DNA from 2 places in the Streptomyces crystallinus genome. Region 1 is predicted to be linked to the other one. Evidence: riboswitches for the same ligand, from Rfam matches in the RefSeq annotation. Region 1 holds a riboswitch; the other holds the start of a gene.
The links. A riboswitch is a leader RNA that binds a small molecule or an ion and turns the genes downstream of it on or off. The one in region 1 is predicted to bind cobalamin.

Region 1 (5,678 bases):
GAGCTCCGGCTCCTCCTTGCGGACGGTGTCCACGACCTCGAAGGCGAAGTTCATGTGCATCGTCTCGTCGCGGAACACCCAGTTGGTGCCGGTGGCGAGGCCGTGCAGCAGACCGCGCGAGCGGAACCAGTACACGTAGGCGAAGGCGCCGTAGAAGAACAGGCCCTCGATGCAGGCCGCGAAGCAGATGAGGTTCAGCAGGAAGCGACGGCGGTCGGCCTGGTTCTCCAGCCGCTCGAGCTTCTCCACCTCGTTGATCCACTTGAAGCAGAACTGCGCCTTCTCACGGATGGAGGGGATGTTCTCCACCGCGTCGAACGCGGCCGCGCGGTCCTCCGGGTCGGGGAGGTAGGTGTCGAGCAGCGTCAGATAGAACTGGACGTGCACGGCCTCCTCGAAGAGCTGGCGCGACAGGTACAGGCGCGCCTCCGGGGAGTTGATGTGCTTGTACAGCGTCAGGACCAGGTTGTTCGCCACGATCGAGTCACCGGTCGCGAAGAACGCCACCAGCCGCCCGATCATGTGCTGCTCACCCGGCGACAGCTTGGCGAGGTCGGCGACGTCGGAGTGGAGGTCGACCTCCTCCACCGTCCAGGTGTTCTTGATCGCGTCGCGGTAGCGCTCGTAGAAGTCCGGGTAGCGCATCGGACGCAGGGTCAGTTCGAAGCCCGGGTCGAGCAGGTTCTTGTCGGTGGAGCTCATTACTGGCAGGCCTCGCAGGACTCGGGGTTCTCAAGGGAGCAGGCGATCGCGTCGGCGTCGGGGGCCGCCTGCTGGACGGGGATCGGGGCGGCGGCCTGGGCGGCGCGGGCGATGCGCGTGGCCGGGCGCGAGCGCAGGTAGTACGTGGTCTTCAGACCCTGCTTCCAGGCGTACGCGTACATCGACGACAGCTTGCCGATGGTGGGCGTCTCCAGGAACAGGTTCAGCGACTGCGACTGGTCCAGGAACGGGGTCCTGGCCGCCGCCATGTCGATCAGACCGCGCTGCGGGATCTCCCACGCCGTGCGGTAGAGCGCGCGCACGTCGGCGGGGATCCAGCTGAAGTCCTGGACCGAGCCGCTGGCCTCGCGCAGCGCCTCGCGGGACTGCGCGTCCCACACGCCGAGCTTCTTCAGGTCCTCCACCAGGTAGCCGTTGACCTGGAGGAACTCACCCGACAGCGTCTCGCGCTTGAAGAGGTTGGAGACCTGCGGCTCGATGCACTCGTACACCCCGGCGATGGAGGCGATGGTCGCGGTCGGGGCGATCGCGAGCAGCAGCGAGTTGCGCATGCCCACCGAGGCGATCCGCTCGCGCAGCGCCGCCCAGCGCTCCGGCCAGTTCAGCTCGACGTCGTAGTGGTCGGGGTGCAGCACACCGCGAGCCGTACGGGTCTTCTCCCAGGCGGGCAGCGGGCCCGAGCGCTCGGCGAGGTCGCAGGACGCCTCGTACGCGGTGAGCATGATGCGCTCGGCGAGCTTGGTGGAGAGCGCCTTCGCCTCGGGGGAGTCGAAGGGCAGGCGCAGCTTGAAGAAGACGTCCTGGAGGCCCATCGCGCCCAGGCCCACCGGACGCCACTTGGCGTTGGAGCGGCCGGCCTGCTCGGTCGGGTAGAAGTTGATGTCGACGACGCGGTCCAGGAACGTCACGGCGGTGCGGACGGTCGCGTCCAGGCGCTCCCAGTCGATCTCGCCGGACGCCAGTACGAAGGCGCCGAGGTTGACCGAGCCGAGGTTGCAGACGGCCGTCTCGCCGTCGTCGGTGACCTCCAGGATCTCGGTGCAGAGGTTGGAGGAGTGGACCGTGTGGCCGGGCTCCGCCGTCTGGTTGGCGGTGCGGTTGGAGGCGTCCTTGAACGTCATCCAGCCGTTGCCGGTCTGCGCCAGGGTGCGCATCATCCGGCCGTACAGGTCCCGGGCCTGGATGGTCTTCTGCGCGAGACCGGCCGCCTCGGCCCTGCGGTAGGCGGCGTCGAACTCCTCGCCCCACAGGTCGACCAGCTCGGGCACGTCGGCGGGGGAGAACAGCGACCAGGTGCCGTCCGCGTCGACGCGGCGCATGAACTCGTCCGGGATCCAGTGCGCCAGGTTCAGGTTGTGCGTACGCCGGGCGTCCTCACCGGTGTTGTCGCGCAGCTCCAGGAACTCCTCGATGTCGGAGTGCCAGGTCTCCAGGTAGACCGCCGCCGCGCCCTTGCGCCGGCCGCCCTGGTTGACGGCCGCGACCGAGGCGTCCAGCGTCTTCAGGAACGGCACGATGCCGTTGGAGTGGCCGTTGGTCCCCCGGATGAGCGAGCCGCGCGAGCGGATGCGGGAGTACGAGAGGCCGATGCCGCCCGCGTGCTTGGAGAGCCGGGCCACCTGGTGGTAGCGGTCGTAGATCGAGTCCAGCTCGTCCAGCGGGGAGTCCAGCAGATAGCAGCTGGACATCTGCGGGTGGCGGGTGCCGGAGTTGAAGAGCGTGGGGGAGGACGGCAGGTAGTCGAGCCGGCTCATCAGCCGGTACAGCGAGCCGACCTCGTCGAGCGCGCGCACCGAGTCGTCCTCGGCCAGGCCCGCCGCGACCCGGAGCATGAAGTGCTGCGGGGTCTCGACGACCTGACGGGTGATCGGGTGCCGCAGCAGATAGCGGGAGTAGAGGGTGCGCAGACCGAAGTAGCCGAAGCGGTCGTCGGCGCCCTCCGCGAGGGAGGCCTCGACCAGCGCGTCGAGCCGGGCCGAGTGCAGCCGTACGAAGTCGGCGGTGCGGTCCGCGATCAGGCCCTCGCGGTGGCCGACCTCGACCGACTCGGAGAACGAGACCGAGCCCTGGCTCGCGGCCTCCTCGGCGATCGTGAGCGTCAGCAGCCGGGCGGCGAGGCGGGAGTACGCCGGGTCCTCGGAGATCAGACCGGCGGCGGCCTCGGTGGCGAGCCCACGCAGCTCCGCCTCGTCCGAGCGCGCGTTGCGGCCGCGCAGCGCGGCGGCGGCGACCCGGCCGGGGTCGGTGTCCGGCAGATCGGCGGTGAGGTCGGTCAGGGTCCGCAGCAGGGCGGTCCCGGGGGCATCGGCCGGCTCTTCGGCGATCGCTGAGGCGGGATCCGCAGGGGCGATGGTCACGTGGGGGCACTCCTCGCTCGGCACGGGGCCTGGCGAGTGTGCGGGCACACGGACACACCCCCTCGGGGGTACGCCGCGTCCACTGCCCATTCCGCGAGGCCCGGACGTCTGGCACCCGGACCGGATGGCCAGGGCGCGCTGTTCGGCAGGTCCTCGGACTGAACAAGTACGCAAATACGTACCAGTACACCGTTGCGGGACAGTTCCGGATTTGCACCGGATTCCCCTGCGGCGACAGCGAGCACGAGCATACATCTTGTGCCGGGCTGTCGTGGCGCCCCCACATGTTGTGTCGCCCCCGTGTCGGGCGATGCCATTTGGGTAGCCGTTTGACTGCGGGCCGTCTCGGGCTGGGCGCGCAGTTCCCCGCGCCCCTAAGGGGGTTGGGAGCGCGGCAATCCCAACCTGCGGGCAGTCGTGGGCATTCCCGGGACAGGCGAAAGCGGGCCGCCGGGAGACCCCGGTGGCCCGCTTTCGTCCCGCTCGTGTCAGTGCGCCGAGCCCGCCGTCGCCGGGGGGAGTTCCGTCTGTACGCCCGGGTCGCCCGCGTCCGCCGTGTAGTCCTCCGGGGACGTCTCGTCGACGCCGTCGGGGGCCTTCAGGGCCCGCAGGACGACCGTGAGGACCACGGTGACCGCCACGTTCAGGACGAACGCCGTGAGGCCGATGTAGCCGATCTCCCCGATGCCGGGGATCTCCTTGGAGCTGCCGCCGAAGTGCTTCTGGGTGGGCGAGGCCACCCCGTACGCGGCGAGCGTGCCGTAGAGCATGCCGACCGCCCAGCCCGCCAGCAGCGCCCAGCGATGGAACCAGCGGGTGAACAGACCGCCGACCAGCGCCGGGAACGTCTGGAGGATCCAGATGCCGCCGAGCAGCTGGAAGTTGATCGCGACCGTCTTGTCCATGGTCAGGACGAAGACCAGCGCGCCCACCTTCACCAGGAGCGAGACCAGCTTGGAGACCTTGGTCTCCTGCTCGGGCGTGGCGTCCGGCTTGAGGAAGTCCTTGTAGATGTTGCGGGTGAACAGGTTCGCGGCCGCGATCGACATGATCGCCGCCGGGACGAGCGCGCCGATGCCGATCGCCGCGAACGCCACGCCCGCGAACCATTCCGGGAACATGTCCTCGAACAGCTGCGGGATCGCCAGCTGGCCGTTCTTGACCTTGACCCCGGCCGCGATCGCCATGAAGCCGAGCAGCGCCAGCAGGCCCAGCATCAGCGAGTACAGCGGCAGGATCGTGGTGTTGCGGCGGATGACGTTGCGGCTGCGGGAGGAGAGGGTCGCCGTGATCGAGTGCGGGTACATGAACAGCGCCAGCGCCGAGCCCAGGGCAAGCGTGGCGTAGGTCCACTGGCTCTTGTCGCCGGGCACCAGCGCACCCGTGGGCTTCCCGGCCGCGTTGGGCGTCTCGAACTTGTGCCGGGCCGCCGCGAAGATGTCGTCGAAGCCGCCGAGCTTGATCGGGATGTAGATGATCGCCACCAGGATGACGATGTAGATGAGCGTGTCCTTCACGAACGCGATCAGTGCGGGCGCGCGCAGACCCGAGGAGTACGTGTACGCGGCGAGCACCGCGAACGCGATCAGCAGCGGCAGGTCCTTGAGGAACCAGTTGCCGGAGCCGCCGATGCCCATCACGTCCAGCACCGCCTGGATGCCGACCAGCTGGAGCGCGATGTAGGGCATCGTGGCGAGGATGCCGGTGACGGCCACCGCGAGCGAGAGGCCCTTGGAGCCGAACCGGCCGCGCACGAAGTCCGAGGTCGTCACATAGCCGTGCTTGTGCGAGACCGACCAGAGCCGGGGCAGGAACGTGAAGATCAGCGGGTAGACCAGGATCGTGTACGGCACCGCGAAGAAGCCGGCCGCGCCCGCCGCGTACACCGCCGCCGGGACCGCGACGAAGGTGTACGCCGTGTAGAGGTCGCCGCCGAGCAGGAACCAGGTGACCCAGGTACCGAACGAGCGCCCGCCGAGGCCCCATTCGTCGAGGCTGTGCTCGTTCTCGGCGCGGCGCCAGCGGGCGGCCATGAAGCCGATGACCGTGACGGCCAGGAAGAAGAAGATGAAGACGCCGAGCGCGACGCCGTTGACGCCGCCTTCCGCTGCGAGAGTCACTTGCCCTCACCCGCCTTGCGGCCCTGCTGGTCGTGCTGCCACAGCCTGTACGCCAGCATCGTCAGCGCGGTCGAGATGACCACCCACAGCATCTGGTACCAGTAGAAGAACGGGATCCCGGCGAGGGCCGGGTCGACCTTCGCGTACGAACCGACCCAGAGCATCGCCACGAAGGGCGCGATCAGACAGAGCGCGATGATCACGCGCACCGGCGTGATCACCGCTCTCCGTTCCTGCGTTGTGTCCGGCATGGTGGCTTCGTCCCCTCACTGTGCTCACCTGTGGTAATGCGCACGAAATCTAGGGGACGGAAACCCGCCACGGAACCCCTGTACCGGATACCGGACGTCGGATCGTGGGTCAGTCGGTGGGGCGCTTGAGGCGGGCGACGAACTTGTAGCGGTCGCCCCGGTAGACCGAGCGCACCCACTCCACCGGTTCGCCGTTGCCGTCGATGGAGTGCCGGGAGAGCATCAGC
Region 2 (5,678 bases), on a different contig from region 1:
CAAGTCGACGAAGCCGCTGCGTGCGCCGACGGCAGCGCGCGGCACCACGGCGGGCGGCCCGGCCCCGGCCTCCGCGAAACCGTCGACGAGCCCCTCCAACGGCGCCGGCCCCCGCCGCGGTGAGCTCGGCAGCAACGGCTGGGCGCTCGGCCGTGACGCCACCCGCGGCCGCGACGGCATGCTGCTGGCCAACCCGCACCTGTCATGGATCGGTGGCGACCGCTTCTACCAGGTGCAGTTGACGATCCCGGGCGTCATCGACGTCGCCGGTGCCGGTATCTACGGCACCCCGCTGGTCGAGATCGGCCACACCCGCACCCTCGCCTGGACGCACACCACGAGCTACGCCGACCACTCCTCGCTCTACCGCCTCACCCTCGCTCCCGGGGACCCGACGAGCTACCTCGTCGACGGCAAGGCGGTCCCGATGGCCCGCCGGACCGTCCCGGTCACGGTTCGCGGCGCCGACGGCAAGCTCTCCACGGTCTCCGCCACCCTCTACACCTCCCGCTACGGCCCGGTCCTCGCCGACGGCTGGACGCGCACCGAGGCGTACGCGCTGAGGGACGCCAACGCCGACAATCTGCGCTCGATGAACGAGTGGCTGGCGATCGGCAGGGCCACGTCTGTGGCTGAACTCACCCAGGCGCACCAGACCTACCAGGGCATCCCCTGGACGTACACGATCGCCACGGACTCCAACGGCACCGCGTACTTCAACGACTCCTCCGCCGTGCCCCATGTCACCGACGACCAGCTGGAGCGGTGCTCCCTGCCGGGCGCGGACGAGGATCTGCCAGGGGTGCTCGACGGGTCCACCTCGGCCTGCGACTGGGGCAGCGACCCGGACGCGGCCGTCCCGGGCGTCTTCGGCCCCGGCCACCAGCCCCGGCTGACCCGGACCGACTACGTGGCCAACTCCAACAACGACTCGGCGCTGACCAACCCCGAGGCGCCGCTCACGGGGTACCCGCGGATGTACCACGCCGGGGGGCCGATCGGCCCACGCGCCCAGCTCGGGCTCCAGATGATCGCGGGCCGGCGCGACGGCAGCGACGGACTCGGGGCGCCGGGCTTCACCCTGCCCACGCTCCAGGCGAGCATGCTCGGCAACCGCAACCACACGGCGGAGCTGGGCCGGGACGACGCGGTCGCGATGTGCCGCGCACACCCCGTCCTGACCGCCACCGACGGCACCGAGGTGGATGTGCGCGCCGCCTGTGACGTCCTCGCGGCCTGGGACATGCGCGACGACCCGGACAGCCGCGGAGCCGTCCTGTGGAAGGCGTTCCGCACCCGGGTGGGCGGCCCGTACCCCTGGTGGCGCGTGGCGTACGACCCGGCTCAGCCGCTCACCACCCCGCGCGGGCTCAACGGGGACGAACCGAGGGTGCGCGGCGCGCTTGCCGACGCCGTCCGCCAACTGGCCGCCGGCAAACTGCCTCTGGACGCGCCGATCGGCGCTCTCCAGCGGTGGGCGGGGATACCGCTGCCCGGCTGCTCGGGTGGGGAGGGCTGCTTCAACGTCGTGAACGCCACGCCCACGGCGGGCAGCGGCGGCGCCACACGCCCGAGCTCCCCGGACGACCACGCCTCCGGCTCCAGCTTCATCATGGCGACGGAGCTGACGCCCCAGGGGCCCCGTACCCGTACGATCCTCACCTACGGGCAGTCGGCCAACCCCGCGTCGCCCCACTACACCGACCAGACCGTCCTGTTCTCCCAGAAGCGCTGGGTCACCGAGCGGTTCACGGAGGCGGAGATAGCCGCCGACCCGCGGCTGCGGACCACGGTCCTGCGGGGCTGAGAGCGCGGCGGCCGCCGGAGGCGCGGGCGCAGGGGTCCCGACCGGTACGCGCCATCCCCAGAGTTGGGGATACCGCGGGCCGGTTGGCGGCTCCTAGTCTGAGCGAGACGGGAGCGCCCCCCACCCACCGCACGGGGGGCGCTCCGGTGCCGAGACCGCGAGCGGAGACCGGGAGCATGCGATGGAGCACGCGAACATGGTTGCCGATGGCCCACAGTCCGTCATCTGGGACATCACCTACGCCTGTCCGCTGCGCTGCACCCACTGCTACTCGGAGTCCGGCAGGCGCCCCTCACGGCAGGTGAGCCATGACGACATGCTGCGGATCGCCGACGCCGTGATCTCCCTGGGCCCGGTCCAGGTCACCCTCGCCGGGGGAGAACCACTGCTGGTCAAGGGGGTGTTCGAGGTCGCGGAACGCCTGACGCGGGCAGGTATCTCGGTGCTCGTGTACACCGGCGGCTGGAACTTCCAGCCGTGGATGACCGAGGAGCTGGCGCGCGTCTGCGGCAGGGTCGTGGTGAGCGTCGACGGTCCCACGCCCGAGGTGCACGACCGGATCCGCGGCAGGGCGGGTTCGTTCGGGCGGGCGATGCGAGCGCTGGCGCTGCTGGAGGCCGGAGCACGGGAGCGGGCCGAACGTGGCGACCGCCCGCTCCCGTTCGCGGTCGACTGCGCGGTCGTACGGAGCAACGTCGACCGGCTGGAGGAGTTCTGTACGGACATCCTGCCGCGCTTCCCGCATCTGAGCTCCCTCGACTTCGGCGCCGCCGTGCCGTCGGGGCTCGGCAGCCGCACCGGATACGCCGAGCACGAGCTGCTCTCGGACGAACAGCTCGCCCGGCTCGGCAGCGAGGAACAGCGCGCACGGCTCCAGGCGCTGGCACCGGCCACGGTCAGGGTCGGCACGTCGACCAACTTCTCCTTGCAGATGAATCCCGAACAGGTGGCGCGCGGGCTCGACTTCCGGTCGGTGCAGATCGAGCCGGACGGGCAGGTGCGAGCGATGCTCATCTACGAGGGCACGGTCGGCAATCTGCTGGAGGAGCCCCCGGCGGAGCTGTGGCGGCGTGCGGTGGAACGGTGGACCGACCCGTTCGTGGTCGAGGCGCTCTCCGACGCGGGGACCATGCGGAGCTGGGCCGAGGCGGTCCGGCGCATCGACTACCACTTCGGCTCGGACGCCGTGCGTGCCCGTATCGACCGCCGTCCGGTGTTCACCGCGCCGACGGCGGGGTGAGAGCGGTGTCGGGCGCGGAGGGCGAGCCACCGCCCCCCGGGAGCCCTCCGACGCTCGGTCCGAGCTGGGCCCGCGCTCGGCGCGACCGGTGGACGAGATCCCTCCGCTTGCCCCGGAGTGTGATCTGCAATACCCCCACCCACAGCCAGACTTGCAGGTGGGGCGGGTCGCACCTACGGTTGGCGAGCCGTGGTGTTCGGGAAGACCGGTGCAAGACCGGAGCGGCCCTCGCCACTGTGATCGGGCCCCATGACGTTCAGGCCATGAACGGCTTCGGGTAGCCCGCCCCGTTGTGCCACTGGTGGCCGTGAGGCCGCTGGGAAGGCAGGGGCGGTGCGACACCCGGAAGCCAGGAGACCGGCCACGGCATCTCGCGTAATGATCCACGAGGTGCTGGAGCGTGAACGAAATGACCCTGCCCGCCGCCACCCCTCCCACCGCCTTCCACTGGCGGCGGGAGGACACCGTCCGCACCGCCTGGCTGCTGGTGGTGATCGCCGCCCTGCACGTCGTGGCGTTCGGCATCCTCTTCCTGCTCGTGGTGCCCCAGCACTACGAGGTCGGCTCCAAGACGTTCGGCCTCGGGCTGGGCGTCACCGCCTACACCCTCGGCATGCGGCACGCCTTCGACGCCGACCACATCGCCGCGATCGACAACACCACCCGCAAGCTGATGGCCGACGGCAAGCGGCCGGTGTCGGTCGGCTTCTGGTTCGCGCTCGGGCACTCCAGCGTCGTCGTCGCCATGGCGGCGCTGGTCGCCGGGGGCGCACAGCTCGCGGGCACCCTGATGAACGACGAGTCGCAGACCCACCAGACCCTCGGCATCGTCGGAACGACCGTCTCCGGATCGTTTCTCTATCTCATCGCCGCGCTCAACCTGCTGGCGCTCGTGGGTATCCTGCGGGTCTTCCGGGCCATGCGCGCCGGGACGTACGACGAGGCCGAGCTGGAACAGCACCTGGACTCACGGGGGTTCATGAACCGCCTCCTGGGCCGCTTCACCAAGTCGATCACCCGGCCCGGCCAGATGTACCCGCTGGGCTTCCTCTTCGGGCTCGGCTTCGACACGGCCACCGAGGTCACGCTGATGGTGATGGCCGGATCGGGCGCGGCCGCCGGGCTGCCCTGGTACGCCGTGCTGTGTCTGCCGCTGCTGTTCGCGGCGGGGATGAGCCTGTTCGACACCATCGACGGCACGTTCATGAACTTCGCCTACCAGTGGGCCTTCTCCAACCCGGTGCGCAAGGTGTTCTACAACCTGACCATCACCGGGCTCTCCATCGCCGTGGCCTTCCTGATCGGGACGATCGAGCTGGTGGGCGTGTTGCACGACAAGCTCGATCTGCGGGACGGGTTCACCGGCTGGGTCGCGGGCCTCGACCTGGACAACGTCGGCTTCATCATCGTCGGCCTGTTCGTCGCGGTGTGGGCCGCGGCCCTGGCGTACTGGCGGTTCGCCAAGGTCGAGCAGCGGTGGGCGGTACGGGTGGCCACGGCCGCCGAAGTGCCCGGACAGGACCGGCCCGCCGACGCCGCACCCGCGTCCGCCTCGGACGTCACCTGAAGGCGACGACGTTGTCCGCCGCCCACTGGGCGAACGTCCGTGGTGCCCGGCCGAGGACGCGCTCCACGTCCGCGCTCACCCGTCGCTCCTCGGGCGTGGGTTCGCCGAGGATGCCGAGCGTGCTCTCGACGACCGGCTCCGGCATGAAGCGCAGCAGCAGTTCCCGCGCCTCGGCCCGGCTCTGCTCGACGAACCGCACCGGCAGCCCCAGCGCCCCACCGATCGCCGCCGCTTGCCTGCGCGGCGAGACGGGCGCGGGTCCGGTGAGTTCGTACGTCCGGCCCGCGTGACTCCCGTCGCGCAGGCAAGCGGCGGCGACCGCCGCGATGTCGGCCGGGTCGACCACCGGCAGGCCGACGTCGCCGAAGGGTGCCGTCACCGTCCGCTCGGCGCGGATCGAGGGCGCCCACATAGAGGCGTTGGAGGCGAACCCGCTCGGCCGCAGCACCGTCCACGCCAGGCCCGACTCCCGTACGGCCTCCTCGAAGGAGCGCAGCGGGGCGTGTGCGACGGAGTGCGGGCGCGTCGCGGTGGCCTGCGAGGACTGGAGGACCACCCGCCGGATTCCGGCGGCCCGCGCCGTGTCGAGGATGGCGTACGGGTCGAGACCCTCGCCGTCGCCCGCGACAAGCAGATACAGCGCGTCGGCGCCGTCGAACGAGCGCTTGAGGGTCTCGGGCCGGGCCGGATCGGCCTGCTGGAACTCCACGTTGCCGGGCCGCTCACCTGCTGGTTGCTCACCTGCCGACAGCTGGCCCGGCAGTCGACGGGAGACCGCCGTCACCCGCTCGCCCGCCGAGGCGAGCTCCCGTACGAGATGCCGTCCGACGTTCCCGGTTGCTCCGGTCACCACGATCATGATTTCTCCCTGCGCCTGTGTGGCGATGGCGTACGCGGGGCGATGTCGCTCCGCCGTGTTCGATCTGCACTCATCCTGAAAGCCAAACTGGCCATCTCCTGGCCAGTTTGAGAAAGAGAATGATCGGTATGAGAGCCGATCGACTGGTGGCGACCCTGCTGTTCCTCCAGACCCGTGGACGGGTGACGGCGCGCGAGGTGGCCGA

Region 2: linked by a shared signal. The riboswitch ahead of nicT (Nickel transporter NicT) and the one ahead of ABD236_RS20550 (ribonucleoside-diphosphate reductase subunit alpha) in region 1 are both predicted to bind cobalamin.

What each region holds. Positions count from the first base shown of each region.
Region 1 is NZ_BAAACA010000025.1:101,636-107,313, forward strand. It holds gene ABD236_RS20545 (ribonucleotide-diphosphate reductase subunit beta) at 1-702, opposite strand, end outside; gene ABD236_RS20550 (ribonucleoside-diphosphate reductase subunit alpha) at 702-3,080, opposite strand; cobalamin riboswitch at 3,208-3,337, opposite strand; gene mctP (monocarboxylate uptake permease MctP) at 3,569-5,200, opposite strand; gene ABD236_RS20560 (DUF3311 domain-containing protein) at 5,197-5,451, opposite strand; gene ABD236_RS20565 (GntR family transcriptional regulator) at 5,561-5,678, opposite strand, start outside.
Region 2 is NZ_BAAACA010000014.1:699,274-704,951, reverse strand. It holds gene ABD236_RS13750 (penicillin acylase family protein) at 1-1,807, shown strand, start outside; gene ABD236_RS13745 (radical SAM protein) at 2,004-3,047, shown strand; cobalamin riboswitch at 3,221-3,427, shown strand; gene nicT (Nickel transporter NicT) at 3,457-4,614, shown strand; gene ABD236_RS13735 (NAD(P)H-binding protein) at 4,607-5,473, opposite strand; gene ABD236_RS13730 (helix-turn-helix transcriptional regulator) at 5,602-5,678, shown strand, end outside.